3 regions of the Streptococcus sp. LPB0220 genome follow, and region 2 is predicted to be linked to each of the others. Evidence: predicted binding sites of a transcription regulator. Region 2 holds the regulator's gene; each other region holds the start of a gene.
The links. Region 2 encodes Rex, which represses fermentation and respiration genes when NADH is low (regulators of the CRP and FNR family bind a similar motif). Its sites were predicted from a motif close to TTGTGAANTANTTCACAA; they were not measured.

Region 1 (10,973 bases), 630 kb from region 2:
AACTACTGCGATGATGGCATATTCTTTTTCTTCAACTGGTTTGGCTTGACGTTCTTCTTTTTCAACTTGCGCTTCGTGTTGGTTACGCATGTTGTCGACTTTCACCTTGACCAAGCTTCCGTACTTAAGACCTTCTTGCATGACAAGACCTGGATCTTCTGTATGGACGTGAACTTTGACAATCTCATCGTCATTCACCACCAATAGAGAATCCCCAAGGTTGTTCAAATAGTTACGGAATTCATCATAATCGAAGTCTTTGACATAGGTTGGACCTTGTTTCAAAGCGACCATGATTTCTGTACAGTAACCAAACTTGATGTCTTCAGTTGCGACATGGCCAGCGACTGACTTGTGGTGTTCTGCATTGATCATTTCTGACATGGTTGCAGGTGTTGCTTGGAACTCTTCAGAAGCGATGAATTCACCTGTCAAGGCTGACAAGAATCCTTCATAGATGAAGACCAACCCTTGACCACCAGAGTCTACCACGCCAACTTCTTTCAAGACTGGCAACATATCTGGAGTCTTCGCAAGAGCAGTTTTAGCTCCTTCAAGAGCGGCACGCATAACTTCTACTGCATCGTTGGTAGATTCTGCTTTTTTCTTAGCCCCGATGGCTGCTCCACGAGAAACCGTCAAAATGGTTCCTTCAACCGGCTTCATAACGGCTTTATAAGCAACTTCTACCCCAGATTGGAAGGCTGCTGCAAGTGCTGCTCCATCCAATTCTTCTTTGTCTTTGACACTTTGAGAAAATCCGCGGAACAATTGAGAAGTGATGACTCCTGAGTTCCCACGCGCACCCATCAAGAGACCTTTAGCGAAGATCCCTGCTGCTTCTCCAACAGTTGATGCAGAACGGTCAGATACTTCTTTGGCCCCATTTTCGATGGTCATTCCCATATTGGTTCCTGTATCTCCATCTGGTACAGGAAAGACGTTCAAAGAGTTTACATATTCCGCTTGTTTATTTAAGCGCGTAGACCCCGCTTGAACCATTTCTTGAAATAAACTTGTAGTAATATTAGCCACGATTATTCTCCCACAATCTTGATATTTTGAATATAGACATTCACAGTATCCGTAGTGATTCCAAGTTGATTTTCCAAACTAAATTTCACACGTTCTTGAATATTTTTTGAGACTTCGCTAATCTTTGTTCCATAGCTCAAAACAGTGTAAACATCAACTGCGATAGTTCCTGCTTCCGTTGTTTTGACAACAACACCTTTAGAGAAGTTTTCTTTCCCTAGGAGGGCTTGGAAATTATCTTTGATCGCATTTTTGCTGGCCATTCCAACCACACCGAATATCTCAGTAGCAGCACCGCCTACAACAGTTGCGATAACCTCATCAGTCAATTCAATTTGACCGTCCTTTGTATTGATTTTTACTGTCATAATTTCTACCTCAAAAGTATTTTATATTCTATTTTACCATAAAAGAGATCAACTGTAAAAGGGTAGGGACTATTCTTCTCCCACTGTGACAGCTGTCTCTAGAGAAAAAGAAAAGAACCTCTATGAGGTTCTATATTCTTTATTAAACGCGTTCTACTTTACCAGATTTCAATGCACGAGCTGAAGCCCAAACTTTTTTAGGTTTACCATCGATAAGGACAGTTACTTTTTGAAGGTTTGGTTTTACGGCACGTTTTGTTTGGTTCATAGCGTGTGAACGGTTGTTACCTGATACAGTCTTACGACCTGTGAAATAACATACTTTAGCCATTTCTGTGTTTCCTCCTATTAGATCTAATATAACGGATGTGCTAGCACCACATACCGTACTATATTACCAAAAAAAATCTCTCTTGGCAAGCTTTTGGCCAAAGTTTTTCATTTCCGACTTAAGAAAACGAATTCGCTCCCACATAGATAATTTCCAGATTTCCTAAGGAGACATCGCCTGTAATGTAGAAATCCTTGCTAGTAAGAGCACTTGGATTTTCCTGATGTTGGATCGCTGAGAGGGAATTATCCACATGAACATGGACACGCCAATCACTTGGTACATAGAGACTCAAACTTCCAAGGGAAACATCGACAACAAACTGGGCTGACGGACCTTCGATGCGGCAATTGTCAAAATAAACCGAAGCTTCTCCCATACTCACATCTGCACTTCCGTGAGTAAAGTGTTGGTCATTGAGATACTTTGTCACTGTTGAAAAAGTGACATCGATGTCATTGCTATCCGACTTATTCATGGATCCAGCAGAATAGGAAGCTAGGCGGGCTTTTGTTTTCTTAGAGGGTTTAAACAAAATATTGAGCCCAATCACTGCGAGAATCGAGGAAAGGATGACAACTGAATTGGACACCGGAAGGAAATGGTATTGCCCATTGAGACAAAAGAGGGCTAAAAGTCCATAGATGAAGCCCCAACCAAAATGGCGTTTTAAGAAACTAGAGAGGGATAGGACGGCAAGCAAGGTAACCCAAGCTAAGGTCCAGATGCTAATGTCCCATTTTACAAAATAGCCTTGTAAAAGGAGTAAGGCTGCTAAAAGGATTAAGAATACTCCAATTAATTTTTTTCTCATGATATTACCTCATTTCATTTAGTCGTTCTTTTAAGAGTTGATAGTAGCGTCTAGATACATGAACCTGCTTATGGGTCTGATAGAAATTGACCGTGCTGGTCCCTGAAAAAGACTTTTCCAGAGAATAGATCTGCTTTGCGTTGACAATGGTGGATTTGGATATCCGACAAAAAGCGATGGGAAGCAGCTCCTCCAACTCGTAGAGCTTCTGCTTGACCTCATAGGCCTCGTCCTTGGTGTGTCCAAAAATCTTCTCCCCATCCGTCTCAAAAAAGAGGATCGATGCCACATCCAGAAAATACTCACTTCGATCCTTGTAGAAGGCTAAAGGAGCGACTTTTTGTTCTAGGATTCTCTCTTGCAGCTGGGTCAACTCCGGGGTCAAGCGCGGAGCTCGAATCAAGATCTCAGGCTCATCCATTGATGGATCCAATTCGATTCTAACTTTCATAAAACTCCTTTCCCAACGTTTTGATAGTACCATTATAACAGCTGTTGAAAACAAAACAAGGGCTTTTCAGTAAGTGGCACGTTTTCCCCATCAAGAGGTAGTTTTTGAGAAGTAAAAAAGAGAGTGGGACAGAAATCGGTAATTCGTTAGAATTCGATTTCGTCGTCCCACCTCCGCACAGTTGAGTAGGGCTGTAAAAGCTGATGAAATCAGCGTAGTAGAGCCCACTCAACCACTGCGTCTTGCTCGACAATCCAAAGACAATTGAGAGGCTAGGACTTTTATCCCAGCCTCCTTTCTTTATTTATTACTTACCTTATCCGGTAAAAGAAAACTAAGACCTACGCAAGCAAGCACACCTGCTGTGATGACCAAGCCATTTGAGACCGGTAAAAGATCGTAAATCGCATTTGCGATCATCAGCGCAATCAAGGCACAAATAACACTTGCCTTGTAATCTTTTTTCAAGAGATTTTCAAGAGTAAAGAAAGCAAATAAGAGAACGGGAAATAAAGGCCAGATATTCACATCGATCTTTGGAAAGCCAACCATTCCCATTATCACAACCGCAAAAGCAGCAAGAATCAATGAAAGTCCAAGTAATTTTTTCATCATATACCTCGTTTTCAATATTCGGAAGTTTTTTTCCTTTGATGATTCTATGATAACAGAGAGCCCCTAAGGCAACAAGGACTTTTGACTAAGTGGTCAAAAATGGCGCCTATGCGGTCAAAAAAAGGAGCGAGACCGAACGAATATGTGATCACCATCATTCGTCGTCTTGTTCCTTTAAAGCAGTTTCTTCCTATGCCGATTGCAGGGATCGAACCTGTGACCTACGCGTTACGAGTGCGTTGCTCTACCAACTGAGCTAAATCGGCGATTACCTTCTTAGTATAGCACTCTGATAGCGGATGTCAAGCACTTTTAGTTGATCTTTTTAATCAGAATCTGACATGGATTCTGTGGATCCCATAAAGATGGAAAAATCTCTAACTTTTTAAATCCAACACTACGATAAAAGACATTGGTTCGATCGTAGTTCTTATTAGAACCTTCTGCTACAGTTTTTACTTGTAGATAATCAACAGTTTTAGCAGTCTCTGATTCTAAGGTAAAAAGCAACTGACTGCCAACCCCTTGCCCTTGAAAGTTTTTCTTCACTCCGAGACAGTCAATTTCAGCACAATCTTCACTCGAATATGATAAACTTATAAACCCTACTACATCACTTTCTTGATAAGCAGCCCAAACTCGTAAATCCTTAGCTCCTTCAATGTAGGCTTGCGTGCTTTCTGGTATTCCAAACCATTCTGGCAAATCCCTTAAAATCTCAGCGACAACTGCCATTTTTTGATCTTCACCCTTGACTTCTTTAATTACAAACATCATAAGTTCCTTTCTTGATTTTAGTCTTACTTTACCTCTTACGAACCAGCACTTTCGTAGGCATCCAATCCCCTGTTCCAAAGTTTGAGGGAAATAACAAAGAAAACAAGGGAAATCAGAATCAAACCACCAATATTAAAGAGTCCATCCTTGTCCTGCAAGAAATAGCTGGCAGGATAGTAGGCCGTAAAGGCAAAAGGTACAATAAAGCTAATTAACCAACGAAGGAGCGAATTGTAAATAGAAATAGGATACTTGGCAAAATCATTAAACATATAGAAAATGTAAATCATGGCACCTGACTGCTTGGTCCAAAAAGCGATGCTGGCTGTAGCAATTTTCAAGGAAGTATAAATCAAGGTCGCAAAAGGAATACAAACTAGAAAAATCAGGAATTTTGGAAGAGTCCAAGCAATGCTAGTCGCCGTTGTCGCTAGTAAAATTCCACCGACCAAAAGTTCACCCAAGGCATCAATCTGAAAGGTCTCAACGAGGATGTGAAAGAGAGGATTGATAGGACGAGTCAGATACTTGTCAAACTCCCCTTTTCGAACTAGTCGTTGACCTAAAGCCCAGAGATTGTCAAAAAAGAGATGATCTAGTCCCTTTGGAATTAAGGAAAATCCATAGATAAAGGCAATTTCTTGAAAAGTCCAACCTTCTAGGGAGGGAATGTGTTGAAAGATGACATTGAGAAACAAGAGGTTCAGGCCTTGAGTCAGAAAGACTCCCAACACACCAACCACAAAATCTACCTTGTATTCCATGATTTGCTTGATGTACTGTCTGATAAAAATCAGATGCATGCGTTGATATTTTTTCATACTAACCTCCCTGAATGGTGATAAATGACTGGACTCGTTTCCAAATCAACTGAGACAAGCCCACCATCACTATAAGCCAGAAAAGCTGAAGCAAAAGTGCTTGAAGAATCTGACTAGCATCGTATTTCCCAACAATAATCATGACCGGAGTGTAAATTAAGGATGAGAAAGGTAAGAAGGACAGAATATCTGAAATGACCTTTGGAAAGAAAGCCAAGGGAATCAAACTCCCAGACATAAAGGCCACTATGGAAGTCTTAAGTAGGTTGGAACCCCAAAGATTTTTAAATACAAAGGCTGAAAATCCAAAGCAGATATTAAAGAAAAAGTTAATCAGATAGGCCAGTGTTAAGCTAAAAAGATAAAGGGTAGTTAGTCCCAGCACTTCTACAATCCCTTGCCCAGATAAGATTTTCATCAAAACAATGACACTTAAAAACGGCAGTCCAACAGAGATAAAAATCAACCACTTGGAACCAAGCTCCGTAAATAGGTAAGAAGCCGCAAAATGCACTGGTCGCAACAAGCGCATGATAATGGAACCATCCTTGACCTCATCACCAATCATAAAGGAAGAATCCGACCTAGTCAGAAGATTAGTCACAAAACTCATGATGATGTAGAGGGTGATATCCGCCATACTGAAGCCCTGAATCAAAGGCTCCTGGGAAGAATCAAAGACAGCCTTCCATAGATAAAAAGCCACAAAAGCACCCATGACATCGCCAATCCGATAAAGAATAAAGTTGACTCGATAGCTAATCAACTCCTGAATCCCTGCATTGATAAAGGGTTTATAACGTCTCCACAATTTGACCATCTTAGAGCTCCTTTCGATAGAAGCGACGGATAATATCTTCAATATCCGTATCTACCATCTTCAAATCACGGACCTCAAAATCAGATAAGGTTTGCTTGATAATATCGGCCGACTGGTAGCGGGAACTATCGAATTCAATATTGAGAGTATTTCCTTGTCTATCAATGGACATATCAGGCAAACCCTCATAATGAGAGACTAGATGATTTTGACCTGGCGTCAGGTCAAAGGAGAGAGTCTTCATCTTTCCAAAGGTCTCCTTGAGCTGGCTAACCGTTCCATCAAAAATCTCTTGCCCCTTATCAATCATAAAAATCCGATCACAGAGTTGCTCAATATCACTCAGGTCGTGAGTGGTCAGGAGAATAGTAGTTTCTTCCTCTTGATTGATCTGGGTAATGGCCCGACGAATGTTATCCTTGACCGACACATCCAAACCAATAGTCGGCTCATCTAAAAAGAGAACTTTGGGATTGTGAAGCAAGGAAGCCGCAATATCCGCCCGCATCCGTTGACCTAGTGAAAGAGTCCGCACAGGATCCTTGATAAATTCCTTCAAATCCAAAACTTCATTCAAAAAGTCCATGCGCTTATGGAAAAGCGAGTCCGGTACATCATAGATCTCTTTCAAAACCGTGTAGGTCTCTTGCAGAGCCAAATCCCACCATAGCTGGGTGCGTTGTCCGAAAACGACTCCAATATCCTTGACATAATCTTGGCGATTGTCCTGTGGAATCTTGCCGTTAATCCGACAAAAGCCAGATGTGGGCTTCAAAATTCCTGTCAGCATTTTGATGGTGGTTGACTTCCCAGCACCATTTGCCCCGATAAATCCTAAAATCTGCCCTTTTGGAACTTCAAAAGTTAAATCCTTGACCGCTTCAAAGGTCTGCTTTTCAGGATGAATAAAGGAGCGTAAGGCTCCCTTTAACCCCGGCTCCTTAACTGTCTTCACAAAATTTTTCCGAAGATGTTGCACTTCTATCATTGCCATATCTATCTCCCTATCGTAAGAAGCAACATTGTATTTTTGACTACAAATATTCTAAATCCTTACTTTCTACACTTTCTCAATATTATTACAGAAGGCTTTATACCAACCTATTATAATCTAATAAAAATAGGAATGCAAGCGTTTGCTTATTGATTATGAAATGAGAGATTTCTCTCTTAAAATGAAACTTTTAATCAAAAATTCTGTTAAATAGTTTCCTTAAGACACCAAAAAAACCACCCTCACGGGCAGGTTTATTGTTAAGAAAAAGAATTTTTTTAATCGAAAAAATTAACGATTCTACTGTTAATCCTTCAGCATTTAATTATTACCATCAGTCTCAATGGATTTTTAAGTCCTCAATTATTCTCTAAAAATTCTTTAATGCGAGAAACAATAGCATTGCTTTGATAATGATAGAGGTCGTGAGGCACATCCATATAGACGACTTGAACATTAGACTGGTCGCTTGCAAATCTCTCTGCATAACGTTGCCACTCTGATTGGCTAAAGGTCGTGCCTTCACCGTTAGAAACCAGGAGTAAGGCTGGAATTTTCGGATTAATGCTAGATGGAACTTTCTTGGCATTTTCCTTTGCCAAACGGGATTCATGAAGCATGGCTTGTGACATCAACTGCTTATATGCTAGTAATTTATATTGTTGTCGTTCAGTTTCAGTCAAAGTTGGATTTTTAATATAAAAGGACTCAGGGAAATAGCGTAATAAGCCAATCTTACTGCTCCAATAAGCTACAGTAAGCAAGGCCTGATTATCCTTTAAATCCTCATAACTTGCTGGTAATGCCCAATCCAGGCCAACCAAGGCTTTCACTTCATCAGGATACTTTTCCTGCCAAGCAAGGCTCTCCAGGCTAGCCATTGAATGAGAAACAATCACATAAGGCCCCGAAACTTCGGCTTGAGACAAAGCTTGACGGGTCTCAGAAAGAACCGTCATCACATCTCTTGATTGATCACTATCTTCACTAAAACCATAGCCAGCCCGCTCTACGACGACTACTTTGTATTTTTTGGATAGGGAATCTGTTAGATTCTTAAAGTCTAATATAGGTGAAGCAATACCTGCACCTGAAAGAAATACTATCGTTTCAGATCCTTCTCCTTTAACAGAGACGTTCATTCGATGTCCATTGACCGTGACCTGTTGACCAATGGGAGTGAGTAGCTTACTTTCTCTTCGCAAACTGAATTGATGAAAGATAAATGTAGCACCTAAAAAGAGCAAAAGAAAAACAAAAACGATCCAGCTCCACTGTTTGAATTTTTTCATAGCCATATTGTACAAAAATTAAATCCCGGAAGCAACCTTCCCATACAAAAAAACAAGATCCACATGAGACCTTGCTTTCCTGTTTTTAATTAAGCTTTGCCTTCTGAACCGAATACGTCGATACGTTCTTCAACAGCTGCTGTAATTGCTTCGAAACCTGGTTTCAAGAATTTACGTGGGTCGAAGAGTTTCTTCTTGTCGTATTCTGCTTCGTTTGCATCATATTCACGTACGAATTGACGAGTAGCATTTGCAAATGCGATTTGGCATTCAGTGTTCACGTTAACTTTCGCAACACCAAGTTTGATCGCTGCTTGGATTTGATCATCAGGGATACCTGATCCACCGTGCAATACGATTGGGAATCCTGGAACAGCTTCAGTCAATTTTTGCAAGTGGTCAAGGTGAAGACCTTTCCAGTTTGCTGGGTAAGGACCGTGGATGTTACCGATACCTGCAGCCAAGAAGTCGATTCCTGTAGCAACCATTGCTTTAGCATCTTCGATTGGTGCCAATTCACCATCACCGATGATACCGTCTTCTTCACCACCGATAGTACCAACTTCAGCTTCTACTGAGATACCTTTAGCATGAGCTTTTTCAACGACATCTTTCGCCAATTTAAGGTTTTCTTCAACTGGAAGGTGTGAACCGTCAAACATGATTGAAGTGTAACCAGCTTCGATACACTCAAGAGCATCGTCGTAGTGACCATGGTCAAGGTGAATAGCAACTGGTACAGTAATACCCATTGATTCTACAAGGTTTTCAATAAGGGCTTTACATACTTTGTAACCACCCATGTATTTAGCAGCACCCATAGAAGTTTGGATAAGTACTGGAGCTTTCTTAGCTTCTGCTGCACGCAAGATAGCTTGAGTCCACTCAAGGTTGTTTGTGTTAAATCCACCAACTGCATAACCATTGTCACGAGCTGCTTGGACAAATTTTTCTGCTGAAACGATTGCCATTTGTTATAGGCCTCCTATAAATTTTTGTGGGGCTAATCCCACTTACATTGTTTATTTTATCACTTTTTAGATGAAATTGCTAGCTTTTCCTGTAGCTTTAAGCGATTTCTTCCGATAAATAGGACGGAATCTCCTATCTCCTAAGACTCTCATCCTAGCAAACAAGTAAAAGAAGGGGACTTACACCCCCTTCAATTCTCTTCTTTAAATTTTTTTAATGAAAGGAGAAAGGCAATCCCGCAAATCATAAGGGATACCGATGCAACCCATTGAGAATAGAAATAAGCGGCAAATAACTGACTGTCGGTAAACATTTTTCCAAGAAGTCCGTTTAGCAATTCCTCAAGAAAGGGAATATTCTCACACACAGCAAGGATTGAGGCAAGAAAGAGTATACTGCCTGCTATCAGAAAAAGATGAAGAATCCATTTTTTGATTCTTTTTTCATCTCTGAGCAGATACTTAGAAGCAATCGTCACTAAAAAAATGAAAACATTCCATATGTTTAAGGCGATAAAATATCTAAAAGTATCCTTGTATGCGCCTATCGCCATAGCTAAAATCAGGATAGGACCGAAAAAATTAATGGCACTTCCCAATAGTGCAAAGAGGCCATCGGCCAAAACCAGATACTTCTTCTTCATGTTCTCACCTCATCTCACACCTATTCTACCACAAAGAAATTTGAAAACAAAAAAAAGATAGCCGAAGCTATCTTGATCCGATGCGGAGAGAGGGACTTGAACCCTCACGACCTAAAGCGGTCACAGGATCCTTAGTCCTGCGCGTCTGCCAATTCCGCCATCCCCGCGATTGAGTACTTTACTAGTATATCAATCAACGACTTTTTTGTCAAGATTTTTTTCAAACTTTTTTCAGAGTTTGTCATTTTTTCACAAAAAGGGAGCAGGTCCTTCGACCTGCTCCCTTGATTTTTATTTGCTATCGTGGTTTTCAACTGCCGCTGTGATAAAGGCTGTGTAAAGTCCTTCTGGGCGGTTTGGACGGCTTGACAATTCTGGGTGGTATTGGCAAGCAACAAAGAATTTGTTTTCTGGGATTTCAACGATTTCGACCAAACGGTTGTCTGGTGAAACGCCTGAGAAGACAAATCCTGCTTCTTCGAACTGTTCACGGAAAGCATTGTTAAACTCATAACGGTGACGGTGGCGACGTTGTACCACTTCTTGATTGTCATAGGCAGCGGCTGCTTTTGATCCTCGTTTGAGTTTAGATGGGTAAAGACCGAGACGGAGCGTTCCTCCCATGTCTTCCACATCAATTTGGTCCCGCATGATATCGATAATTGGATACTTGGTTTCTGGATCCAATTCGGATGAATTGGCCCCTTCCAAGCCTAAAACGTGACGGGCAAATTCGATACAGGTTAACTGCATACCCAAGCAGACACCCAACATTGGGACGTCTTGTTCACGCGCATACTTGATGGCTTGAATTTTTCCTTCTGTTCCCCGTTGACCAAAACCACCTGGGACAATGATCCCATCCGCATCTCCAAGGAGTTCTGCCACATTTTCAGCTGTCACATCATTGGCATTGACCCAATTAATCTTGACCTCTGCATCATTGGCATACCCTGAGTGCTTCAAGGCCTCAACGACAGAAATGTAGGCATCTTGCAATTCTACGTATTTTCCAACCAAGGAAATCTTGACCTGCTTCT
Region 2 (10,973 bases):
CAAAAGCTTCGGATTAATAAGATTATCCACGAAGATAGTCAATTTGATGCCAGCAAAGATACTGTCTTTACACGCCTAGTTTATGCTGGCGAGATTTTGGAAGAGCGTGATTTTATATTAGATCCAGAAGAGCATACAGACTTTAAATGGATTTCTTCTTTGAAAGACATAGAGAGCAATCTCGTTGTGCCTTATTTGCTTGAAATCCTTGCTGACAAATCCAAATAAAGCAGCTAAAAAACATCCCCTTTTAATAAGGAGATGTTTTTTTCTTAGTTTTTAGAAGCTTCTTGGAATTCAGGGTTTTTCCATGCTTCATCAATGATTGCTTGCAATTCATCAGCAGAAGCTTTCATTTTTTGTTGTTCTGCATCGTTCAATGGGATGTTCACTGGACGTACAATACCGTGTGCACCTACGATGGCAGGTTGACCGATAAAGACGTTGCTAACACCATATTGACCTTCTTGGAATACAGAAAGTGGAAGTACTGCATTTTCGTCATCAAGGATTGCTTTAGTGATACGAGCAAGGGCAACAGCGATACCGTAGTATGTAGCACCTTTTTTGTTGATGATAGTGTAAGCAGCATCACGAACACCTTCGAACAATTCGATCAATTCAGTTTCTTGAACGTTTTGAGTGTCTTTAAGGAATTCTTCAAGGTTTACACCAGCGATGTTAGCGTGTGACCATACAGCGAATTCTGAGTCCCCGTGTTCACCCATGATGTAGGCGTGTACTGAACGAGCATCAACGTCCAATTTTTCAGCAAGTGCTTGACGGAAACGAGCTGAGTCAAGAGAAGTACCAGAACCGATAACGCGTTCTTTAGGGAATCCTGAGAATTTCCATGTAGAGTATGTCAAAACGTCAACTGGGTTAGCAGCTACAAGGAAGATACCGTTGAATCCTGATTCAATAACTTGTGTTACGATTGACTTGTTAATGGCAAGGTTTTTACCAACAAGATCAAGGCGAGTTTCACCTGGTTTTTGAGGAGCACCTGCAGTAATTACAACAAGGTCAGCATCCGCACAGTCAGCGTACTCAGCCGCATAGATCTTCTTAGGTGAAGTGAAGGCAAGGGCGTGGCTAAGGTCAAGCGCATCTCCGACAGCTTTTTCGTGCAATTGAGGAATTTCGATAATTCCAAGCTCTTGTGCAATTCCTTGGTTGACAAGTGCAAATGCATAAGATGAACCTACGGCACCGTCACCGACAAGGATAACTTTTTTGTGTTGTTTAGTCAAATCCATGAGTCTAAACGTCTCCTTCATTTTTTTTTGAGATAGATTCTCATACGATTTCATTCTACCACTTTTGAAAGTCTTTGTCATCTGAAACAGTATGAATCCTTGATGTAAACGTTTTTACGTTTGTGTTCCTAAGAAGAAAAATAGGCTAAAATGTGTTATAATAGTATGGTGAATTAAGTAAAGAGAGGCATTTTTTGAATGCAGGATAAGAATCTAATTGATGTGAATTTAACATCAGAAATGAAGACGAGTTTTATCGATTATGCCATGAGTGTTATCGTTGCTCGTGCCCTCCCTGATGTTCGGGATGGTTTAAAACCCGTTCACCGTCGTATTTTGTACGGAATGAATGAATTGGGTGTTTCGCCAGATAAACCACATAAGAAGTCAGCCCGTATCACAGGGGATGTTATGGGTAAATACCACCCACACGGGGATTCCTCTATTTATGAAGCCATGGTTCGGATGGCGCAATGGTGGAGTTATCGCTACATGTTAGTGGACGGTCATGGAAACTTTGGTTCCATGGACGGTGATGGTGCCGCTGCACAACGGTATACCGAAGCCCGTATGAGTAGGATCGCTCTTGAAATGTTGCGGGATATTAACAAAAATACAGTTGATTTCACTGATAACTATGATGCCAGCGAGCGCGAACCTTTGGTCTTACCTGCACGTTTTCCTAATCTTCTTGTCAATGGTGCTACTGGGATTGCTGTTGGGATGGCCACAAATATTCCTCCACACAATCTGGGAGAAACCATTGACGCAGTGAAGCTGATGATGGATAATCCTGAGGTAACGACCCGTGAACTTATGGAAGTTCTTCCTGGTCCAGATTTTCCGACAGGTGCTTTGGTCATGGGGAAATCAGGTATCCACAAAGCCTATGAAACAGGAAAAGGCTCAATTGTTCTTCGTTCTCGTACAGAAATTGAAGTAACTAAGAGTGGCCGTGAACGGATTGTTGTCACTGAGTTCCCTTATATGGTCAATAAAACCAAGGTTCACGAGCACATCGTTCGCTTGGTGCAAGAAAAACGGATCGAAGGGATTACAGCTGTACGTGATGAATCAAACCGTGAAGGGGTTCGTTTTGTGATTGAGGTCCGCCGAGATGCTTCGGCTAACGTTATTTTGAACAACCTCTTTAAGATGACACAAATGCAAACCAATTTTGGATTCAATATGTTGGCGATCCAAAATGGAGTTCCAAAGATTCTTTCTCTTCGCCAAATTTTAGGTGCTTATATTGAGCACCAGAAAGAAGTGGTGACTCGACGGACCATCTTTGATAAAGAAAAAGCGGAAGCACGTGCCCATATCTTAGAAGGTTTGCTCATTGCCTTGGATCACATCGATGAAGTGATCCGGATCATCCGCAATAGCCAGACAGACGCTGAAGCACAAGCTGAATTGATGGCTAAATTCAAGCTCTCTGAACGTCAAAGTCAAGCCATTTTGGACATGCGTCTTCGTCGTTTGACTGGTTTGGAACGAGACAAGATCCAAAGTGAATACGATGATTTGGTTGCCCTGATTGCTGATTTGGCTGATATTTTGGCGAAACCAGAACGTGTGGCTACCATCATCAAGGAAGAACTGGAAGAAGTCAAACGCAAGTTTGGCGATGCTCGTCGAACTGAGTTGATGGTTGGAGAAGTCCTTTCTCTTGAAGATGAGGACTTGATTGAAGAAACAGATGTCTTGATCACCCTTTCTAACAAAGGCTACATCAAACGTTTGGACCAAGCGGAATTTACGGCTCAAAAACGTGGTGGACGTGGTGTTCAGGGAACTGGTGTCAAAGATGATGACTTTGTCCGTGAACTGGTCTCTACGAGCACCCATGATCATTTGCTCTTCTTTACCAATAAAGGGCGTGTCTATCGTCTGAAAGGTTATGAGATTCCAGAATATGGCCGGACAGCCAAAGGATTACCAATCGTCAACCTCTTAAAATTGGACGAAGGTGAATCGATTCAAACCATTATCAATGTGGAGCAAGATCGCAGTGACGAGGCTTATCTCTTCTTTACGACGCGACAAGGTTTGGTCAAGCGGACCAATGTAGCTGAATTTTCAAATATCCGTCAGAACGGTCTCAAAGCTCTGAATCTGCGCGATGAGGATGAATTGATCAATGTCTTCCTTACAGATGGCAATGCTGACGTCATTATCGGTACCAAGTATGGTTATTCTGTCCGCTTTAATGAGGCTGTAGTTCGGAATATGGGACGCTCTGCTACAGGTGTACGTGGTGTGAATCTCCGTGAAGGAGACAAGGTTGTTGGTGCTAGTGTCGTTACGGATCAAGATGAAGTATTGATCATCACTGAAAAAGGGTATGGTAAACGTACAATGGCTAGCGAATACCCAACCAAAGGCCGTGGCGGTAAAGGAATCAAGACAGCCAATATCACAGAGAAAAATGGTCCCTTAGCTGGTCTTTTAACTGTTAAAGGGGATGAAGATCTGATGATCATTACCGATACCGGAGTTATGATCCGGACAGGTGTGGCTAACATTTCTCAAACGGGTCGTTCAACTCAGGGTGTGAAAGTCATGAGACTGGATCAGGATGCGAAAATTGTGACCTTTACAACTGTCCAGCCTGATGAAAAAGATGAAGAAGTAGTGGAAGAAAACGAATAGATAAGGGGACAGCATGTCACGCAAAAGAAAAAAGAAAAAGAGTTTACGCAATACTCTTATCAACATCGTTGCAACACTTTTGATTATTCTCTCGCTTCTCTTGATTTTCAATGCTCCGATCCGAAATATGATTATGGTTTGGCATACCAACCAATACCAGGTTAGCAAGGTCGATAAAAAAACCATTGACAAGAATAAAGAAGTGAAGACGAGCTTTGATTTCCAACATGTCCAGTCACTCTCGACGGAAGCCGTCATCAATGCCTAATGGCAAGCTCAAAAGCTACCAGTAATTGGGGGGATTTCGATTCCTGAATTAAACATGAACCTTCCGATCTTTAAGGGGCTTGAAAATGTAGCCCTCTACTACGGAGCAGGGACCATGAAGGAAAACCAAGTCATGGGGCAAGGCAATTATTCTCTTGCTAGTCACCACGTGTTTGGTCTAACTGGAGCAAATGCCATGTTATTCTCACCATTAGAGAAAGCCAAGGCGGGTATGAAGATCTACATCACGGATAAAGAAAAAATCTATACTTATGTCATCTCGTCTGTTGAGACAGTGACTCCAGACCGTGTAGATGTCATTCAAGATCGTGAAGGTGTCAATGAGATCACCTTGGTGACTTGTGAGGATGCTGCAGCGACTTACCGTACGATTGTAAAAGGAAATTTGGAAACCTCTGTTGACTATGACAAGGCTCCAAAAGACATCCTGGATTCATTCAGCAAGTCTTATAATCAAATGCAACTTTAAGAAAATAAAGCCCGAGGCAGAGTGAACTGCACCCCAAAAGTTAGACAGAAAAAAATCTAACTTTTGGGGTGTTTTTATTATGAAATTAACTTATGAAGATAAAGTTCAGATCTATGAACATAAAAAACAAGGGCGAAGCTTCAAAGAGCTTTCAAATCAATTTGGGATAAACATTTCTAATCTTAAGTACATGATTAAATTGATTGATCGTTATGGAATAGAAATCGTCAAAAAAGGAAAGAATTGTTACTATTCTCCCGAACTAAAACAAGAAATCATTGATAAAGTTCTGCTTGAAAGTCGTTCACAAATAAAGGTATCTCTAGATTATGCTCTTCCAAGTGTTGGAATGTTGCATAATTGGATAGCACAATATAAGAAAAACGGGTATACTATTGTTGAGAAAACAAGAGGAAGGATACCTAAAATGGGACGTAAGCCAAAGAAGAAACCCGAAGAGATGACAGAACTAGAACGTCTTCAAGCAGAAAATGAGTACTTGAGAGCGGAGAATGCGGTTCTAAAAAAGTTGAGAGAACTCCGATTGAGGGACGAAAAAGAGCAAGAAGAAAAACGGAAATTGTCCGAGGATTGGTAACAGAGTTTGCTTTAGAGATTCTTCTAAAGATTATTAAGCTTGCCCGTTCAACTTATTATTATCATTTAAAACAGCTCGATCAAAGCGATAAGGATTATGATGTTAAAGTTGAAATTCAATCTATTTTTACTGAGCATAAAGGGAATTACGGCTATCGTCGAATGACTCTTGAATTGAGGAATCGTGGTTTTGTAGTGAATCATAAGAAGGTCCAACGTCTGATGAAGGTCCTTGGTTTAAGTGCTCGTATTCGTCGTAAACGGAAGTATTCTTCATACCAAGGAGAGATTGGTAAGAAAGCAGATAATCTTATTCAACGCCAATTTGAAGCAACCAAGCCAATGGAAAAGTGCTACACAGATGTGACCGAGTTTGCCATTCCAGCAAGCAATCAAAAACTTTATTTATCGCCAGTTTTAGATGGTTTTAATAGCGAAATTATCGCCTATAATCTTTCGACTTCACCGAATTTAGAACAAGTGAAAGCTATGTTAGACCAGGCCTTTACTGAGAATCATTACACAAATACAATTCTTCATAGTGATCAAGGATGGCAGTATCAACACCAGTATTATCATCGTTTTTTAGAGGATAAAGGAATTCAACCGTCCATGTCACGTAAAGGAAACAGCCCAGACAACGGCATGATGGAATCCTTCTTTGGCATTTTGAAATCGGAAATGTTTTATGGTTACGAGAATACATTTAAGTCACTTAACCAATTGGAACAAGCTATTGTAAACTATATTGACTATTACAACAACAAACGAATTAAGGTAAAACTAAAAGGACTTAGTCCTGTGCAATACAGGACTAAATCCTTAACTTAAATTATTTGTCTAACTTTTTGGGGTCAGTACAGAGATGCCGGGGCTTTTTTCTTTATAGTATGGCATGAAATAACTAAAGGATTCTTGTAAAATTGTAAGCGATTGGTAATATAATGTAAGGAATTTGTCATAATATTGAGGGAAAATAGGTATATAATAAGAGGAGAAAGAGTATGATAAGGAGGTAGAATAGTGACAAAAGAGCGAATTTATCATCTCTTGCATCATTTCTATAATCTCTTAATAAATGATTTTCCACGAAATGGATTAATTACGAAAGGAATCTACGAAGTAGAGCAAGTCTACCAAACCTTAGAAGCCATTCCTCAGAGTCAGGAGTACTTGATCCGCTGTGAAATTCAACAGTTTTTAAAGGAGCTTGAACAAGTTCAAACAGGTTATCAGATCCGCTTTAATAAAGATGAAGTCTTAGTGTTAGATGATTTGAAGCAAGAAATCGCCAGTAAATAATGAAAGGTCGTTATTTTCTCAATTTATTACGAATTAATAAGTGAGGAGGAAATTATGTACGACATATCATTTATTGAACCATCTTTGCTTCCTAGGGAGCGCTTAGTTTCTGAAGGGGTGGATAAGCTAAGTCATCAGGAATTGTTATCCATTCTCTTACGGACAGGTAACAAGCAAAAAAGCGTTTATGAGATTGCACAAGGTCTTTTGAGCTCGGTAAATAGTTTAAAGGAGTTAGGGCAATTAACCCTAGAGGAGCTACAGGAAATCTCTGGCATTGGGCGAGTGAAGGCCATCGAACTTCAGGCTGTTATTGAGTTTGGACGAAGGATTCATAAAGATGAACTAATGAGTTCCGAACAAATCATGAGTAGTCAGAAATTGGCCCATAAAATTCAACAGGAAATTGGCCATAAAAAGCAGGAGCACCTAGTTGCCCTTTATTTGAATACCCAAAATGAAATTATTCATCAACAGACGATCTTTATTGGAACAGTGAATCGAAGTATCGCGGAGCCGCGTGAAATCCTGCATTATGCACTGAAGCACATGGCAACCTCCATTATCTTGGCTCACAATCATCCATCTGGTGCTGTGTTCCCCAGTAAAAATGATGATGAAGTCACTCAGCGAGTCTTAGAGGCCTGTGAAGTAATGGGGTTGACCCTATTGGATCATTTGATTGTATCCGAAGAAAACTACTATAGTTATCGAGAAGAAACGGATTATTTGGTATAAAAAAGGTTGGAACCTTCTTGTTCCAACCTTTTTGTTGTTGAAGTATAAGTCTTTATTCTTCGTTTTTACGCATAAAATAAAGAAGTGTTTGCAATTCACTAGTAAGATCGACATATTGGACAACAACCTCTTTAGGAACTGTCAGATGGACTGGAGAAAAGCTTAGAATTCCTTTGACACCGGCATCTACTAAAAGACTAGCAACTTCCTGCGCTTTAATACTTGGGACAGTTAAAATTGCTGTTTGAATGCCTTCTTTTTTGAGATTCTCTTTGATCGTAGAAATCCCATAAATGGGGATCCCATCCTTACTTTTGGTATTAATCAGTTCATGATCATCTACATCAAAAGCCATGACAATTTTCATCTTATTGCGTTCATGGAAGCGATAGTTGAGGAGCGCACTTCCCATATTTCCGATCCCCACAATAGCGACATTGGTAATGGCATTGTCATTTAAGAGATCGGCAAAGAAGTTCATCAGTTTTTTTACGTCATAACCAAATCCACGTCTTCCTAATTCACCAAAATAAGAAAAATCTCGGCGAACGGTAGCAGAGTCAATCCCAATTGCATCAGCAATTTGCTTGGAATTGGCGCGCTCTATTTTTTCAGAGTTAAAGCGTTTAAAAATTCGGTAGTAGAGCGATAAGCGTTTTGCTGTTGCGCGTGGAATTGGAGTATTTTTATCATGTTTCACAATATCACAACCTTTCCCTCTTATTGTATAGGAAGATTGTGAAAAAATCAACTATCTAGAGTGTTTTTTCAAAAATATTTTTGTCTAAAGAAAAAGCTGATGGCGATGGAGAGTTCCATCATCATCAGCTTAGTTTTCAGCTTGCTCTACCTTTTTCAAAAAAGCATAGAGTCCATCGACTCGTCCTGTATAGGGGAGTTTTTCTCCCTTGTATTCAATGGATACGATTGAGTAAGAGTCAGGCAAGGTTACACAGCCTGAAAAAGCTAGGATGCAGGCTGCAAGGTTGGGATAAGTAGTTGTTCGTTCTACTTGGTAAGCGTCGATATAAGTTAGGGTTACCATATTAAACCTCTGTTTTGTTGAAAATTTCTCTTTCGACGAGACTATCCATTAAGAAATAGAATTTTTGTTGGATAATATCATTTTCTGGATTTTTAAAGATATTAACCAGGCGAAGCCCAGACTTGTCTGTAATATTGATCTTAAAACCTGTCAAATCTTTATTGAAAATGATTTTAAGTAGGAAGCCTTCGCCGCTATTTGGAACGGCTTCGAGCAAACGATTTAACTCGTAATTTCCAACTTTTGTAACAGCGAATGTATTGTCACGTAAGGTATATTTTTTTACATTTGGGTGTAGACTATAGGTATATTTGCAGTCTTTCAATGAAACACTTGTTTCAAAAGCCATATTGTTCTCCTATGATAAAATTTCTTTAAGCTTTGTGAGGAAGTCTTGGACCTCCTCTATGGTATTGAGTTCTGAAAAACTAATTCGAATGGATTCTTTTAGGCGTGAACTATCTTTTCCATAGAGCGCCTCAAGGACATGGCTGGGTTGAACTGTACCAGCGGTACAAGCAGAACCTGTAGAGACAGAAATTCCAGCAAGATCAAGTCGCATCAATAAGACATCATTTTGGACGCCTGGGAAGCCAAGATTCCAAACAAATGGAAGATGATCGTCACTAGCATTTACATAGTAATCGTATGTCCCTAAACCATTGACTAGTTCTTGGCCGAGTTTTTGAACCTGGTTGAAATTTTCTTCTTGACGAAGTGTAGCTTGCTGAAGCGCGGTTGCCATCCCGACAATAGAAATGAGATTTTCCGTACTGGCTCTCATCTTACTTTCCTGATCCCCACCATGTAAAAGATTATCAAAATCTGGGGAGGTTGCATAAAGGAAACCGACGCCCTTTGGTCCGTGGAATTTGTGGGCAGAAGCACTGAGAAAATCAATTCCCAACTCTTCGGGATAGACAGGGACCTTTCCGATTGCTTGGACCGCATCAACGTGAAAGGCAGCTGGATGATCTTTTAAGAATTCTCCGATTTCTTTAATCGGTAGAAGATCGCCTGTCTCGTTATTGGCAAACATGGTAGAGACAAGAATGGTATCCGGTCTAAGTGCAGCCTTGATATCACTAGCCTGAATGCGTCCATCTCTTGGTTGGACGATCGTAACTTCAAATCCGAAACGTTCTACAAGGTATTCGATGGGTTCGAGAACCGCATGGTGTTCCAAAGCGGTCGTAATGATGTGTTTGCCATCTGCTTGGTGTTTCAAGCAGTAGCCTTTTATAACGGTATTATTACTTTCTGATCCACCTGAAGTGAAGAAAATACGATTTGGAAGAGTATGGAGAGACTGAGCAATCTGCTCGCGAGATTCTCGGAGAAGTTTACTAGCCATCCGTCCATGAGCATGAAGGCTCGATGGATTTCCAAAAGTGGTCTTCATAGTTTCAGACATTTTATCAATGACTTCAGGTAGAAGGGGAGTTGTTGCGGCATTATCAAAATATATCACATTAAGACCTTATTTCTTGTGGTAGGCAAATAGAGGACTAACAGGTTTTCTTTCTTGAATGCGAACAATAGCTTCAGCGATCAGTTCGCTAGCTGTCAGATAGTTAATATTTTTTGGTGTTGGTCCATTTGGAGCAACAGAATCGGTTACTAAGATTTCTTTGATCGGAGCTTGGTCTAATAATTCAACAGCTCCTTTTACAAATAAACCATGGCTTGATACAGCATAAATTTCAGTAGCACCTTCGCGTTCGACGATTTTCGCAGCTTCTGAGAATGTCTTACCAGTATTGAGGATATCGTCAATCAAGATCGCTTTCTTATCTTTGACATCCCCGATAATATAGCCATAATCACGGTTTGCATCATCTTGCTCGTAATCAATGATCGCAATCGGTGCATCAAGATATTCAGCTAAACTACGAGCCCGTTTAACACCTGAGTTTTTAGGGCTGACGACTACAACATCAGGACCAGTTAGACCTTTGTTGATGTAGTGCTCTGCAAAAAGTGGAATGGTAAAGAGGTTATCTACGGCAATATCGAAGAAACCTTGAACTTGCACTGCATGGAGATCCAGTGTGACGACGCGATCCACCCCAGCTTTGACCAACATGTTTGCGACGAGTTTAGCAGTGATTGGTTCACGAGGAGCAGCAGTCCGGTCTTGGCGGGCATAACCGAAGTAAGGCATGACCACATTGACAGTATTTGCGCTGGCCCGTTGGCAAGCATCTACCATAATTAACAGTTCCATCAAATGATTGTTCACAGGGAAACTGGTTGATTGAATGATATAAATATCATATCCACGAACACTTTCCTCAATATTGACTTGGATTTCACCATCTGAGAATTGACGGGATGAAATTTTCCCAAGTGGAACCCCAGCATGATCCGCGATTTTTTGCGCAATCTCTGGATTTGAATTGAGAGAGAAGAGCTTCATATTTTTTTTATCTGACATGTGATTCCAACCTCATTTAGATTTTTGATCTTAGCACTATTTTAGCAAAAATTTGCGATAATTTCAGCTATTTTACAATCTTTCCGCCAATCTGGCGATTTTATTTTTTGCAGCTTTGTAGACGATTCCATGCTCTTTGATGAACTGATGGAAATTTTCTTCCTGCTCAGCAGTTTCGACCTC
Region 3 (10,973 bases), 570 kb from region 2:
TGGACGCGCACCATGACCTGATCCATGTCTAAATCATAGGCCATAGCTACGGTCTCGATATGCTCTCTCAGGGTTAATTCTTCATATAGGCTAGGGGTTTCTGGAATATAGCCGATTTTTTTACGATAGTCAGTTGGAGCTTCTTGAAGACTCAAGCCGTCAATCCGTACTTCCCCAGCATAAGGATGCAGGAGACCAATAATTTCATTAATCGTGGTTGACTTCCCAGCTCCATTTAGTCCAATCAAACCAATCAGTTGGCCGTCCGGAACTGAAAAACTCACCTCTTTCAGGACAGGGATGTTGACATAGCCCCCTGTCAACTTGTTGATTTCTAACATATTTTCTCCGATTTCTGGTATAATGTTCTTATATTATAACAAAATTTAGTCTAAATGAGGTGTATTTATGGTTGACGATTGTATTTTTTGTAAGATTATAGCTGGCGACATTCCTTCCTCCAAAGTCTATGAGGACGAGGAAGTCCTCGCATTTTTGGACATCTCTCAGGTTACACCAGGTCATACGTTAGTAGTTCCAAAAAAACACGCTCGCAACCTCTTAGAGATGGACGAAACCGCCACAGCTCAACTATTTGCACGTGTTTCTAAAGTTGCTAAAAAAGTAGAAGCTGCTACCCAAGCTAAGGGAATGAATATCATCAGCAACATGGAAGAAGTTTCTGGACAAACCGTATTTCACACACATGTCCACATTATCCCTCGCTATTCCGATCAAGATGAGCTTGCCATTTCATTTACTGAACACGAGCCTAATTTTGAACAACTAGCAGTTCTCGCAGAAACCATCAAAAACAGTTAAAAAGGAGGCCATATGAAACTCAAAAATCTCTTTTGGTTTGCAACAGGAGCTAGCATTAGCTACCACCTAGTAAAAAACCGCAAAGAAATCAAAACAGAGGTGACTGAATCCAGCCAATTGATCAAGGGAATTCAAGATAACCTAGCAAAAATCCAACGCAATCTGGATATTATCCAAGACCAAAAGACCAATCTTCAAGAATTGGTAACGGATTTCCAATACAAGACCAAACTATTTAGTCAACAAGCAACAGCCTCTCTAAAAGAAATTCAAGACATCTGGCAACCAAGTAAAAACGATTGAGAAAACTCAATCGTTTTTTTCTTATTCTGAAGGTACCGTAGGTGTCACACTGCTCGACTCTGTAGCTGCAGGAGCAACTGGTGTTACTGGTGCAACAGAACTTTGAGGCGTCACCACTCCCGTATCCTGGGTCGATGGTACAACTGGTAGTTGGTTAAACTCTTGGTAAACAGGTGCTTCCTCAGATGATGCCGCTGGCGTATCATTTTGAGAAGAAGTATTCTTCAACTCTTCATCTCCATCTAATAGGTAAGCATTGGTTTTCAATGTTTTAATTTCTTTCATCCCCAAAGCTTTGCGGATGATATTTTGAATTTTCAAGAGATGTTTTGAAGTGACAATCTGATAACTTCCGCCATCTGCTAAGGTGGCATCTTCTCCTTTCAACTGGTACTGATGAATCGTTGAAAGGGCGTCTTTATATCCTAGCAATTGAAGAAGACTGTTGCTATCAAGTGAAATGTTGGTTTGCATATTGTCACTAACAGACTCAATGATTCCTTTGTAGTGACTCAAACTATTGAGGCTTAAAACTTTCTCAACAATCTTTTTGATCACTTCACGTTGACGTTTTTGACGTCCATAGTCTCCTTCTGGGTCTTGGTAGCGCATACGTGAATAAACGAGAGCTTGGTCCCCATTAATCTCCTGACGTCCTGGTGCAATCTTAGCCGTATATTCTGGCTCATTTTCCTCGATCGAGATATCGAAGTCAAATGGATTGTTAACCGTGATGCCACCAACCTTATCCACTAATTGAACCAGCCCCTTCATATTGATCATGACATAGCGGTCAATATGGATATTCAAAAGATCTTGAATGGTCTTAATGGCTAACTTCGCACCACCTTGAGCATAAGCTGAATTCAATTTTGCTTGGACCGTTTGACCATCTGAAGTAATATTGGTTAGGATATCTCTTTCCAAGCTTGTCATGGTTGTTTCTTTTGTTTGAGGATTAACAGTCACCAAAATCATGGTATCACTATTTCCGGCCCAAGGATCTTCCCGAGAACCGCTACCTGTATCAACCCCCATCAAAAGGATAGTCATCGGCTTGTTTTCTGCAATAACATTGGTCTCATTTCCAAAGCCCTTATAAGTCTTACTGAGGGTCCCTGTTGTTTGATTGAGGATAGTGAGGCCATAGGCCCCGATCCCAATCACTGTTACCGTCAATAAGCTCAAAAACATCAAAATAATTTTTTTAACCATTTAGAATCTCTCTCTAATCTATCAGTTTCCCCATAAGGTAAACATCTAAGAATTCTCCTTCAGCTGAACAAGCTCCACGAGCTTGGCAACCTTCGATCTCAAAACCTAACTTTTTATACAGGTGAACCGCTCGTTCATTGCGCACTTGGACATTCAAGACTAGTTTCCTAAGAACACCGGTCGAGTGCGCCCACTCGATCCCTTCTTCCAACAAAATCTGTCCAAGCCCTTGATTCCAATAAGCTTTGCGAACCACAATAAAGACATCACCAATATGCCGAACAGACCGTTGAGAAGCTGCAGTGATATTTAACAAAGCTGCCAGTTCCTGATCTAAAAATAGCAAGAGGCAAATCCGGTTTTCCGCCATCTCTTGCACCATCAGAAATTGCTCCATGTCTGCTGGAGACATGCCAATTCCAGCTTCATCTAGCGTCATGTAATCTGACTCTTTCCCAACTTGATTTAAGAAATAAACGACAAGAGCCGCGTCTGCACTGTCAGCTTGCCGAATTTCCACTGTCACTTCCTTTTCCTTAGTCATCGGTTTTTTCCACCTGCTCAAAGGATGCTAGTAAAGCTTCCGCACGCGCTCCATGAGCCTCAAAAGCCAACTCTCGCCCATCTTCCAATTTTCGGATAAAAATTTTTAGATAAGCATCCGAGAGACTCGGCTCAATCAGCTCTCCCCATTCAATAATGGTCGCACCATCTCCAAATAGAAAATCATCTAAATCAATAGAATCTGGATCATTCCCAATCCGGTAAACATCCAAATGGTATAAAGGCAAGCGACCTTCGTATTCACGAACAATGGTATAGGTCGGGCTCTTAATCATCTGATCAATCCCTAACCCCTTTGCAATTCCCTTGGTAAAGGTCGTTTTTCCTGCTCCTAGATCCCCTGATAAGATAATCACGTCTTGCTTTTCTAAGAGTTTTCCTAGCTGTTTTCCTAGAGCGATCAGCTCCGTTTCATTGTGACTAATCATTTCTCTATTATACCAAACTTTTTAAAAATCTGCTCTTTCTTTTAGCAATTGTTCGACTCCGGTTTGTTTTTGAGAAAAAGGAATCAAAGAAAACAGGAAACTCTCCCATTCATTCCCTCAATCCATCTAAAAAGGAATGGGAGACAACTCCCATTCCTTTTTGGCACTTTTCTGATACTTAATTCAAGGCCATACTAACGTAGTTTAAAATAAAGAGAACATCTAAAATCCAAATCATGCTGTGCACTTCTTTGGCTTCTCCTTTAACCACTTTCACTAAGCTATAGGTGATAAATCCAGCAGCGATCCCTTGTGTAATCGAGTAGCTGAAGCCCATAAAGATAGAGGTGAAGAAGGCAGGAACTGCTTCTGACATATCTTCCCAATGGATATTTTTCAAGCCACTCAACATCATGATCCCAACAACAATCAAAATTGGGGCTGTGGCAGCGGTCGGTACAATCGCCAATAAAGGACTAAAGAGACTTGAAATAGCAAAACAGATCGCTACAACCAAGGCTGTCAGACCAGTGCGTCCACCAGCTCCAATACCAGCTGCAGATTCAACATAAGTCGTTACGTTTGAAGTTCCTGCAATAGCTCCGACTGAAGTCGCTACAAGGTCTGAATAGAGGGCCTTATCTAATTTCGCTGATTGATGGTTTTCCCCATTTGTCGCAACAATCCCAACTTTTTCACCCGTACCGATTAAAGTTCCAATTGTATCAAAAATATCCGTCAGGGAGAAGGCTAAGATGGCCATTAAGGTCTCAGGCAAACGAGACGTATTGGAAATCAACGAACCCAATCCTTTCGATCCCAAAGCTTGACCAAAGATCGTGCCTAAATCATTAAAGGCAGCTCCTAGATGGTTACTTGCAAAGTCAATTTTAGTGATATCAACAACATGGATGAGAATTCCAAGCACAGTCGTTACTAAGATAGAAAGGATAATCCCTCCCTTAATCCCTTTGACAACAAAGAAAATAGTAATCGCAAGACCAACAAGAGCCAAGAGGACAGCTGGATTGTTAAAATCAACCAATCCTGGAACAGCAGATGCATTGGCTGAGATCGTTGCATTCCCCTTATCTGCTCCTTCCCCGACCACTGTATAAGTATGAGGGTCAATCGTGAATTTCAAAAATCCTGCATTCTTAATCCCAACATAGGCCAAGAAAATCCCGATCCCCGCTGAAATAGCAGAGCGTAGAGCTGTCGGAATTGATTCGATGATCATTTTCCTTACTTTTGTTAGTGTGATAATTAATGAAATCACACCACAAATGAAGACCATTCCTAAAGCCTCTTGCCATGAGTAGCCCATACCAAATACAACAGTAAAGGTAAAGAAAGCGTTCAAGCCCATCCCTGGTGCTTGTGCATAAGGCAAATTGGCATAAAAAGCCATCATCAAGGTTCCGACAACCGATCCAATAATCGTTGCAAGGAAGACCCCTTGAGCTGGCATCCCTGTTTGTGACAACATTTGAGGGTTTACGAAGAGGATATAACTCATCGCAAAAAAGGTTGTCAAACCAGCAAGAACCTCTGTACGAACAGTGGTTCCATGTTCTGAAAGTTTAAAAAACTTATCCATTTCAGAATAAACTCCTTTTTCATCATTCTCGCTCCCAATCAATTTGCGAACGTTATTTCTATTCTACCAAAAGATCTTTCGTCTTTCAAGAAATCCCGCTTCTCTTCTCGATTTTTGAGCGCTTTTCCGATTTTTCTGATATAATGGTCTCATTCTTCTCGAAAGGAACTGAAATATGCATAAAAAGATGATCGCTCTAGATCTAGACGGCACTCTCTTAAATTCCGAAAGCAAATTGAGCGACTTTACCATTGATACGATAAAAAAAATTAGTGCTCTTGGCCATAAAGTCATTATTACAACAGGCCGCCCCTACCGTATGGCACATACCTATTACAAACAACTAGAGCTAGATACTCCGATGATCAATTTTAACGGCTCCCTTACGCATCTACCTGAGAAAAAATGGGCAGATGAACAATGTTTGACTTTAGATAAAAAATACCTGTTAGATATGGTAGCTAACCGAGACACTATCCAAGCGGACTTTATAGCAGGCGAATACCGCAATAAATTCTTTATTACCGATCCAAATGAGCACGTTGCAGATCCTAAATTATTCGGGATTGAATCTTTCCAACCAGAAAATCAATTCAATCCCGAGCGGGTAACGAGCGACCCAAACTGTATTCTCTTTCAAACGAAAGCGGAAGACAAATATGCTCTGGCAGATGAAATGAATCGTCATTATGACTACAATCTGTCTATCAATACTTGGGGTGGTCCCTTAAATATTCTGGAATGCAATCCCAAAAATGTGACCAAAGCATCTGCTCTGACCTACCTTCTAGATAAACTCAATATGGATCAGAAGGATTTGATTGCCTTTGGAGACGAGCACAACGATACCGACATGCTAGCTCTCGCTGGTCATGGATACGCTATGAAAAATGCCAGCTCCGTCCTTCTCCCTTATGCAGACTCCGTCACAGATTTCACAAATAACGAAGATGGTGTCGCGCGCCAACTCATTCAATTATTCTTATAATAGGAACAGACATGAGCTATCCCCTCATGTCTTTTTCTGCGCCAAATCCTTAATCGGTTAATCAATACCGCCCTTTTTTTCCATTTTTTTCATTGCCTCGTCATCTAGTTTGTGATATTATTAACATAGTTATTAAAGAAGCGCTTTCAAAAATTCTAAACCGCTTCTCGTTCACTTAAGGAGGAACAAAATGAAAGCTGTTGTTGTAAATCCAGAAGGTACTGGTGTTGAAATCGTTGCAAACAAAGACATGCGTCCACTTGAAACAGGGGAAGCACTTGTTCAAATCGAATACTGTGGTGTCTGCCACACTGACTTGCACGTTGCTCACGGGGACTTCGGTAAAGTTCCAGGCCGTGTTCTTGGACACGAAGGAATCGGTATTGTTAAAGAAGTTGCTCCAGATGTCAAGAGCCTAAAAGTTGGGGATCGTGTCAGTGTCGCATGGTTCTTCGAGGGATGTGGAACTTGTGAATACTGTACAACTGGTCGTGAAACTCTTTGCCGTACTGTAAAAAATGCTGGTTACTCTGTTGATGGAGGGATGGCTGAACAATGTATCGTTACTGCAGATTACGCAGTGAAAGTACCTGAAGGATTAGATCCAGCCCAAGCATCTTCTATTACGTGTGCAGGTGTTACCACTTATAAAGCCATCAAAGAAGCCAAAGCTGAACCAGGACAATGGATTGTTATCTATGGAGCTGGTGGACTAGGAAACTTGGCTGTTCAATATGCTAAGAAAGTCTTCAATGCACATGTCATCGCTGTCGATATCAACAATGATAAACTAGAATTGGCGAAAGAAGTTGGTGCAGACTTTGTCATCAACGGTCGCGAAGTTGATGATGTCCCAGGATTGATTAAAGAAAAAACAAATGGTGGAGCTCACTCTGCTGTCGTAACAGCTGTTTCTAAAGTAGCTTTCAACCAAGCAGTAGATTCTGTTCGTGCAGGCGGCCGCGTGGTTGCAGTTGGTCTTCCTTCTGAAATGATGGACCTCAGCATTGTGAAAACTGTATTAGATGGTATCCAAGTCATTGGTTCTCTTGTAGGAACTCGTAAAGACTTGGAAGAAGCCTTCCAATTTGGTGCAGAAGGCTTGGTAGTCCCTGTCGTTCAAAAACGTCCAGTAGAAGATGCAGTCAAAGTCTTTGACGAAATGGAAGCTGGAACCATTCAAGGACGTATGGTACTTGACTTTACAAACTAAACAACTGAACCTACAGGACTAGCCCAACTGGGCTAGTCTTTTTGAGTGCTCTCAATCACTCTATTTTACAATTTATTATATATTTATTTTTTATTTTTGCGGATATAGATCGATTGTTGGAATATTTTATTGAAATTCAAATCCTATGAAACCTACATATCATTGATTTCTTCTGCCATTATCAACTAATAAACAAGAGCCATTCAATAGCATTCAATTTTTATTTACCGATAATTTAATATAATAAATCAATGTTTTTACATCGAGATTTTGATAGAAAAATTGACTTAAGTGTGGAAACGATTTATAATAAAGTAGCTTAAAGTTTTATTAAACTGAAAGTCAAACAAATTTTATAAGGAGGAATGTCAATAATGAGTATTGGTATCATTATTGCTAGCCACGGTGAATTTGCAGCTGGAATCCACCAATCCGGCTCGATGATCTTTGGGGATCAAGAGAAAGTTCAAGTGGTTACGTTCATGCCAAGTGAAGGCCCGGATGATCTCTATGCTAAATTTAATGCAGCTGTTGCCGCATTTGATGCAGAAGATGAAGTCTTGGTTTTGGCTGACCTTTGGAGTGGTTCTCCATTTAACCAAGCAAGTCGCGTCATGGGAGAAAATCCAGATCGTAAATTTGCGATCATCACAGGATTGAACCTTCCGATGTTGATTCAAGCTTATACAGAACGGTTGATGGATGCAAATGCCGGCGTTGATCAAGTCGCTGCAAACATCATCAAGGAAGCAAAAGAAGGTGTCAAAGCTCTTCCAGAAGAATTGAATCCTGTTGAAGAAGCTAGTACAGCCACTGCTGCTCCTGTAGCCCAAGCTGCTATTCCAGAAGGAACGGTTATCGGAGATGGAAAACTCAAGATTAACCTTGCCCGCTTAGATACACGTCTTCTTCATGGACAAGTCGCAACTGCTTGGACACCTGATTCAAAAGCCGATCGGATCATTGTTGCTTCAGATTCTGTTGCTAAAGATGAACTCCGTAAGGAATTGATCAAACAAGCGGCACCAAATGGTGTGAAAGCAAACGTTGTCCCAATTCAAAAATTGATCGACGTTGCAAAAGATCCACGTTTTGGAAATACCCATGCTTTGATCTTATTTGAAACACCTCAAGATGCTCTTCGCGCCATCGAAGGTGGTGTTCCGATTAAAACCTTGAACGTTGGTTCAATGGCCCACTCAACTGGTAAAACCATGGTTAACAATGTGTTGTCAATGGATAAAGATGACGTGGCTACATTTGAAAAAATGCGTGATCTTGGAGTTGAATTTGACGTCCGTAAAGTGCCAAATGACTCTAAGAAAGATTTGTTTGACTTAATTAACAAAGCTAACGTTCAATAATCGATTACTTACGAAAGGATTTTAAACATGTCTATTATTTCTATGGTATTAGTGGTCGTTGTTGCCTTCTTAGCAGGTCTTGAAGGTATCCTTGACCAATTCCAATTCCACCAACCCCTTGTTGCTTGTACCTTAATCGGTTTGGTAACAGGTAACTTGACTGCTGGCATTATGCTTGGTGGTTCACTTCAATTTATTGCACTTGGCTGGGCAAACATTGGTGCCGCAGTTGCACCCGATGCTGCCCTTGCATCTGTCGCTGCTGCCATCATCATGGTACTTGGGGGAGACTTCAGTACAAAAGGAATCGCTGTCGCTCAAAGTGTCGCTATTCCACTTGCAGTTGCTGGTCTTTTCTTGACCATGATCGTCCGTACCCTTTCCGTTGGTTTGGTTCACACTGCCGACGCTGCTGCTAGAAAAGGGGATATCAAAGGTGTAGAACGCGCTCACTTTGTGGCCCTTCTTCTTCAAGGTCTTCGTATCGCCATTCCTGCAGCCCTCTTGTTGATGATTCCTGCTGAAACTGTCAAAACTGCTCTTGAACAAATGCCAAAATGGCTCTCTGATGGAATGCAAATCGGTGGTGGTATGGTTGTAGCCGTTGGTTATGCCATGGTTATCAACATGATGGCGAGCCGTGAAGTATGGCCATTCTTTGCCATCGGTTTTGCTCTTGCAGCTGTTAGCCAATTGACCTTGATCGCCCTTGGAGCAATTGGTGTTGCCCTTGCCTTGATCTACCTTACTCTTTCTAAGAAAGGTGGCAATGGAGGTGGCGGTGCCGCTACTTCTAACGATCCAATTGGCGACATTCTCGAAGACTATTAAGAAAGGTGTGACACTATCATGACTGAAAAATTACAATTATCTAAATCAGATCGTCAAAAGGTTTGGTGGCGTTCAACCTTCTTGCAAGGTTCTTGGAACTATGAACGGATGCAAAACTTGGGTTGGGCATACTCATTGATCCCAGCTATCAAAAAACTTTATACGAAGAAAGAAGACCAAGCGGCTGCTCTTGAGCGTCACATGGAATTCTTTAACACTCACCCATACGTTGCCGCTCCTATCATCGGGGTAACGCTTGCTCTTGAAGAAGAAAGAGCAAACGGTGCCGCTATTGACGATGCTGCCATCCAAGGGGTTAAAATTGGTATGATGGGTCCTTTGGCGGGTATCGGAGATCCAGTCTTCTGGTTTACAGCACGTCCTATCCTTGGTGCCCTTGGTGCATCACTTGCTGCGTCTGGTAACATCCTTGGCCCACTCATCTTCTTTATCGCATGGAATGCGATTCGTATGGCCTTCTTGTGGTACACGCAAGAACTTGGTTACAAAGCAGGTTCTGAAATTACCAAAGATATGTCTGGTGGGATCTTGCAAGACATCACTAAAGGGGCTTCTATCCTTGGGATGTTCATGCTCGCTGTCTTGGTAGAACGTTGGGTATCTATTAAATTCGTCTTCAATGTTTCTTCTGTCAAATTAGACGACAAAGCTTATATCCACTGGGATAAACTTCCTGAAGGATACAAGGGTATCCAAGAAGCCTTCGCTCAAGTTGGTTCAGGCCTATCTCAAACACCTGAAAAAGTTACAACTTTCCAACAAAACTTGGATTCATTGATTCCTGGTTTGATGGGATTACTTCTTACTTTTGCTTGTATGTGGTTGTTGAAGAAAAAAGTATCTCCAATCACCATCATCATCGCTCTCTTTGTAATCGGTGTACTAGCACACGTTGCTGGCTTGATGTAAGCAAAGATCAACTAAAAAGAAGGTTTCGGCCTTCTTTTTATTATGATATAATGGAGTGAACAGCAATACAGGAGGATCTCATGGCTCAATCATTGAATAAAACCGTTGAATTCCATACTACAGGGGTTTCTTACCTTGGAGTGGGGGGAAAGGTTGGAAAAATCCTAGTCGGGAATGCCGCTTTTGAATTTTATGCGGATGCAAATGTAGAAGACTACATCCAAATTCCCTGGCAAGAAATCGAGCGAATCGGAGCCAATGTATCCGGACGTAAAATTAGCCGCCATTTTGAAATCTATACCAGAGAATCAAAATTTCTCTTTGCTTCAAAAGACTCTGGAAAAATTTTAAAGATTGCTCGGGAACATCTAGGAAATGATAAAATTGTCAAACTTCCTACGTTGATCCAAATCATCACGGCTAAAATTAAAAATCTATTTGCAAAATAGAATCTTTTCTTGTATAATAGACGCAAACGGATAAGTAAGTTAAGAGGTTCTTTCAGAAAGTCTGCGGTTGCTGCGAGCAGATAGAAATCTTAATTGAAATTCTACCGTTTCTTTAAAATACAATATCGAATCAAGTGCACACCTGTGAAGTTGGATGGAACCGTGGCTCTGCCACTCCAACACTCTAACAGGTGTGTTTTTTGTTAAAGGAGAAGCTATGTTAGATATTAAACGGATTCGTACAGACTTTGATGCAGTTGCAAAAA

Region 1: LPB220_RS02170 (class II fructose-bisphosphate aldolase) is a predicted target of Rex. The motif match lies at 9,337-9,354, and genes of this name have one in related genera.
Region 3: adhP (alcohol dehydrogenase AdhP) is a predicted target of Rex. The motif match lies at 6,030-6,047, and genes of this name have one in related genera.

Annotation. Positions count from the first base shown of each region.
Region 1 is NZ_CP044230.1:401,144-412,116, reverse strand. It holds gene LPB220_RS02240 (DAK2 domain-containing protein) at 1-1,035, opposite strand, end outside; gene LPB220_RS02235 (Asp23/Gls24 family envelope stress response protein) at 1,038-1,403, opposite strand; gene rpmB (50S ribosomal protein L28) at 1,546-1,734, opposite strand; gene LPB220_RS02225 (LiaF transmembrane domain-containing protein) at 1,853-2,548, opposite strand; gene LPB220_RS02220 (LytTR family DNA-binding domain-containing protein) at 2,553-2,999, opposite strand; gene LPB220_RS02210 (LiaF transmembrane domain-containing protein) at 3,300-3,611, opposite strand; tRNA gene LPB220_RS02205 (tRNA-Thr) at 3,808-3,880, opposite strand; gene LPB220_RS02200 (GNAT family N-acetyltransferase) at 3,927-4,388, opposite strand; gene LPB220_RS02195 (ABC transporter permease) at 4,427-5,212, opposite strand; gene LPB220_RS02190 (ABC transporter permease) at 5,214-6,032, opposite strand; gene LPB220_RS02185 (ATP-binding cassette domain-containing protein) at 6,034-7,026, opposite strand; gene LPB220_RS02175 (alpha/beta fold hydrolase) at 7,386-8,324, opposite strand; gene LPB220_RS02170 (class II fructose-bisphosphate aldolase) at 8,408-9,289, opposite strand; gene LPB220_RS02165 (hypothetical protein) at 9,481-9,933, opposite strand; tRNA gene LPB220_RS02160 (tRNA-Leu) at 10,015-10,100, opposite strand; gene LPB220_RS02155 (CTP synthase) at 10,225-10,973, opposite strand, start outside.
Region 2 is NZ_CP044230.1:1,030,009-1,040,981, forward strand. It holds gene LPB220_RS05465 (NUDIX hydrolase) at 1-228, shown strand, start outside; gene LPB220_RS05470 (L-lactate dehydrogenase) at 273-1,259, opposite strand; gene gyrA (DNA gyrase subunit A) at 1,458-3,914, shown strand; partial or broken gene LPB220_RS05480 (class A sortase) at 3,928-4,671, shown strand; one part of gene LPB220_RS05485 (IS3 family transposase) at 4,751-5,192, shown strand; one part of gene LPB220_RS05485 (IS3 family transposase) at 5,192-6,099, shown strand; gene LPB220_RS05490 (hypothetical protein) at 6,292-6,570, shown strand; gene radC (RadC family protein) at 6,625-7,308, shown strand; gene LPB220_RS05500 (redox-sensing transcriptional repressor Rex) at 7,361-8,008, opposite strand; gene LPB220_RS05505 (DUF4649 family protein) at 8,138-8,353, opposite strand; gene LPB220_RS05510 (DUF1831 domain-containing protein) at 8,355-8,702, opposite strand; gene LPB220_RS05515 (cysteine desulfurase family protein) at 8,712-9,824, opposite strand; gene LPB220_RS05520 (ribose-phosphate diphosphokinase) at 9,834-10,790, opposite strand; gene LPB220_RS05525 (CYTH domain-containing protein) at 10,863-10,973, opposite strand, start outside.
Region 3 is NZ_CP044230.1:463,128-474,100, reverse strand. It holds gene LPB220_RS02560 (ABC transporter ATP-binding protein) at 1-341, opposite strand, end outside; gene LPB220_RS02555 (HIT family protein) at 409-822, shown strand; gene LPB220_RS02550 (hypothetical protein) at 835-1,125, shown strand; gene brpA (biofilm formation/cell division transcriptional regulator BrpA) at 1,147-2,340, opposite strand; gene LPB220_RS02540 (GNAT family N-acetyltransferase) at 2,354-2,884, opposite strand; gene tsaE (tRNA (adenosine(37)-N6)-threonylcarbamoyltransferase complex ATPase subunit type 1 TsaE) at 2,877-3,332, opposite strand; gene LPB220_RS02530 (NCS2 family permease) at 3,511-4,932, opposite strand; gene LPB220_RS02525 (Cof-type HAD-IIB family hydrolase) at 5,108-5,920, shown strand; gene adhP (alcohol dehydrogenase AdhP) at 6,111-7,133, shown strand; gene LPB220_RS02515 (PTS sugar transporter subunit IIB) at 7,508-8,497, shown strand; gene LPB220_RS02510 (PTS mannose/fructose/sorbose transporter subunit IIC) at 8,525-9,328, shown strand; gene LPB220_RS02505 (PTS system mannose/fructose/sorbose family transporter subunit IID) at 9,347-10,258, shown strand; gene LPB220_RS02500 (DUF956 family protein) at 10,339-10,707, shown strand; gene serS (serine--tRNA ligase) at 10,925-10,973, shown strand, end outside.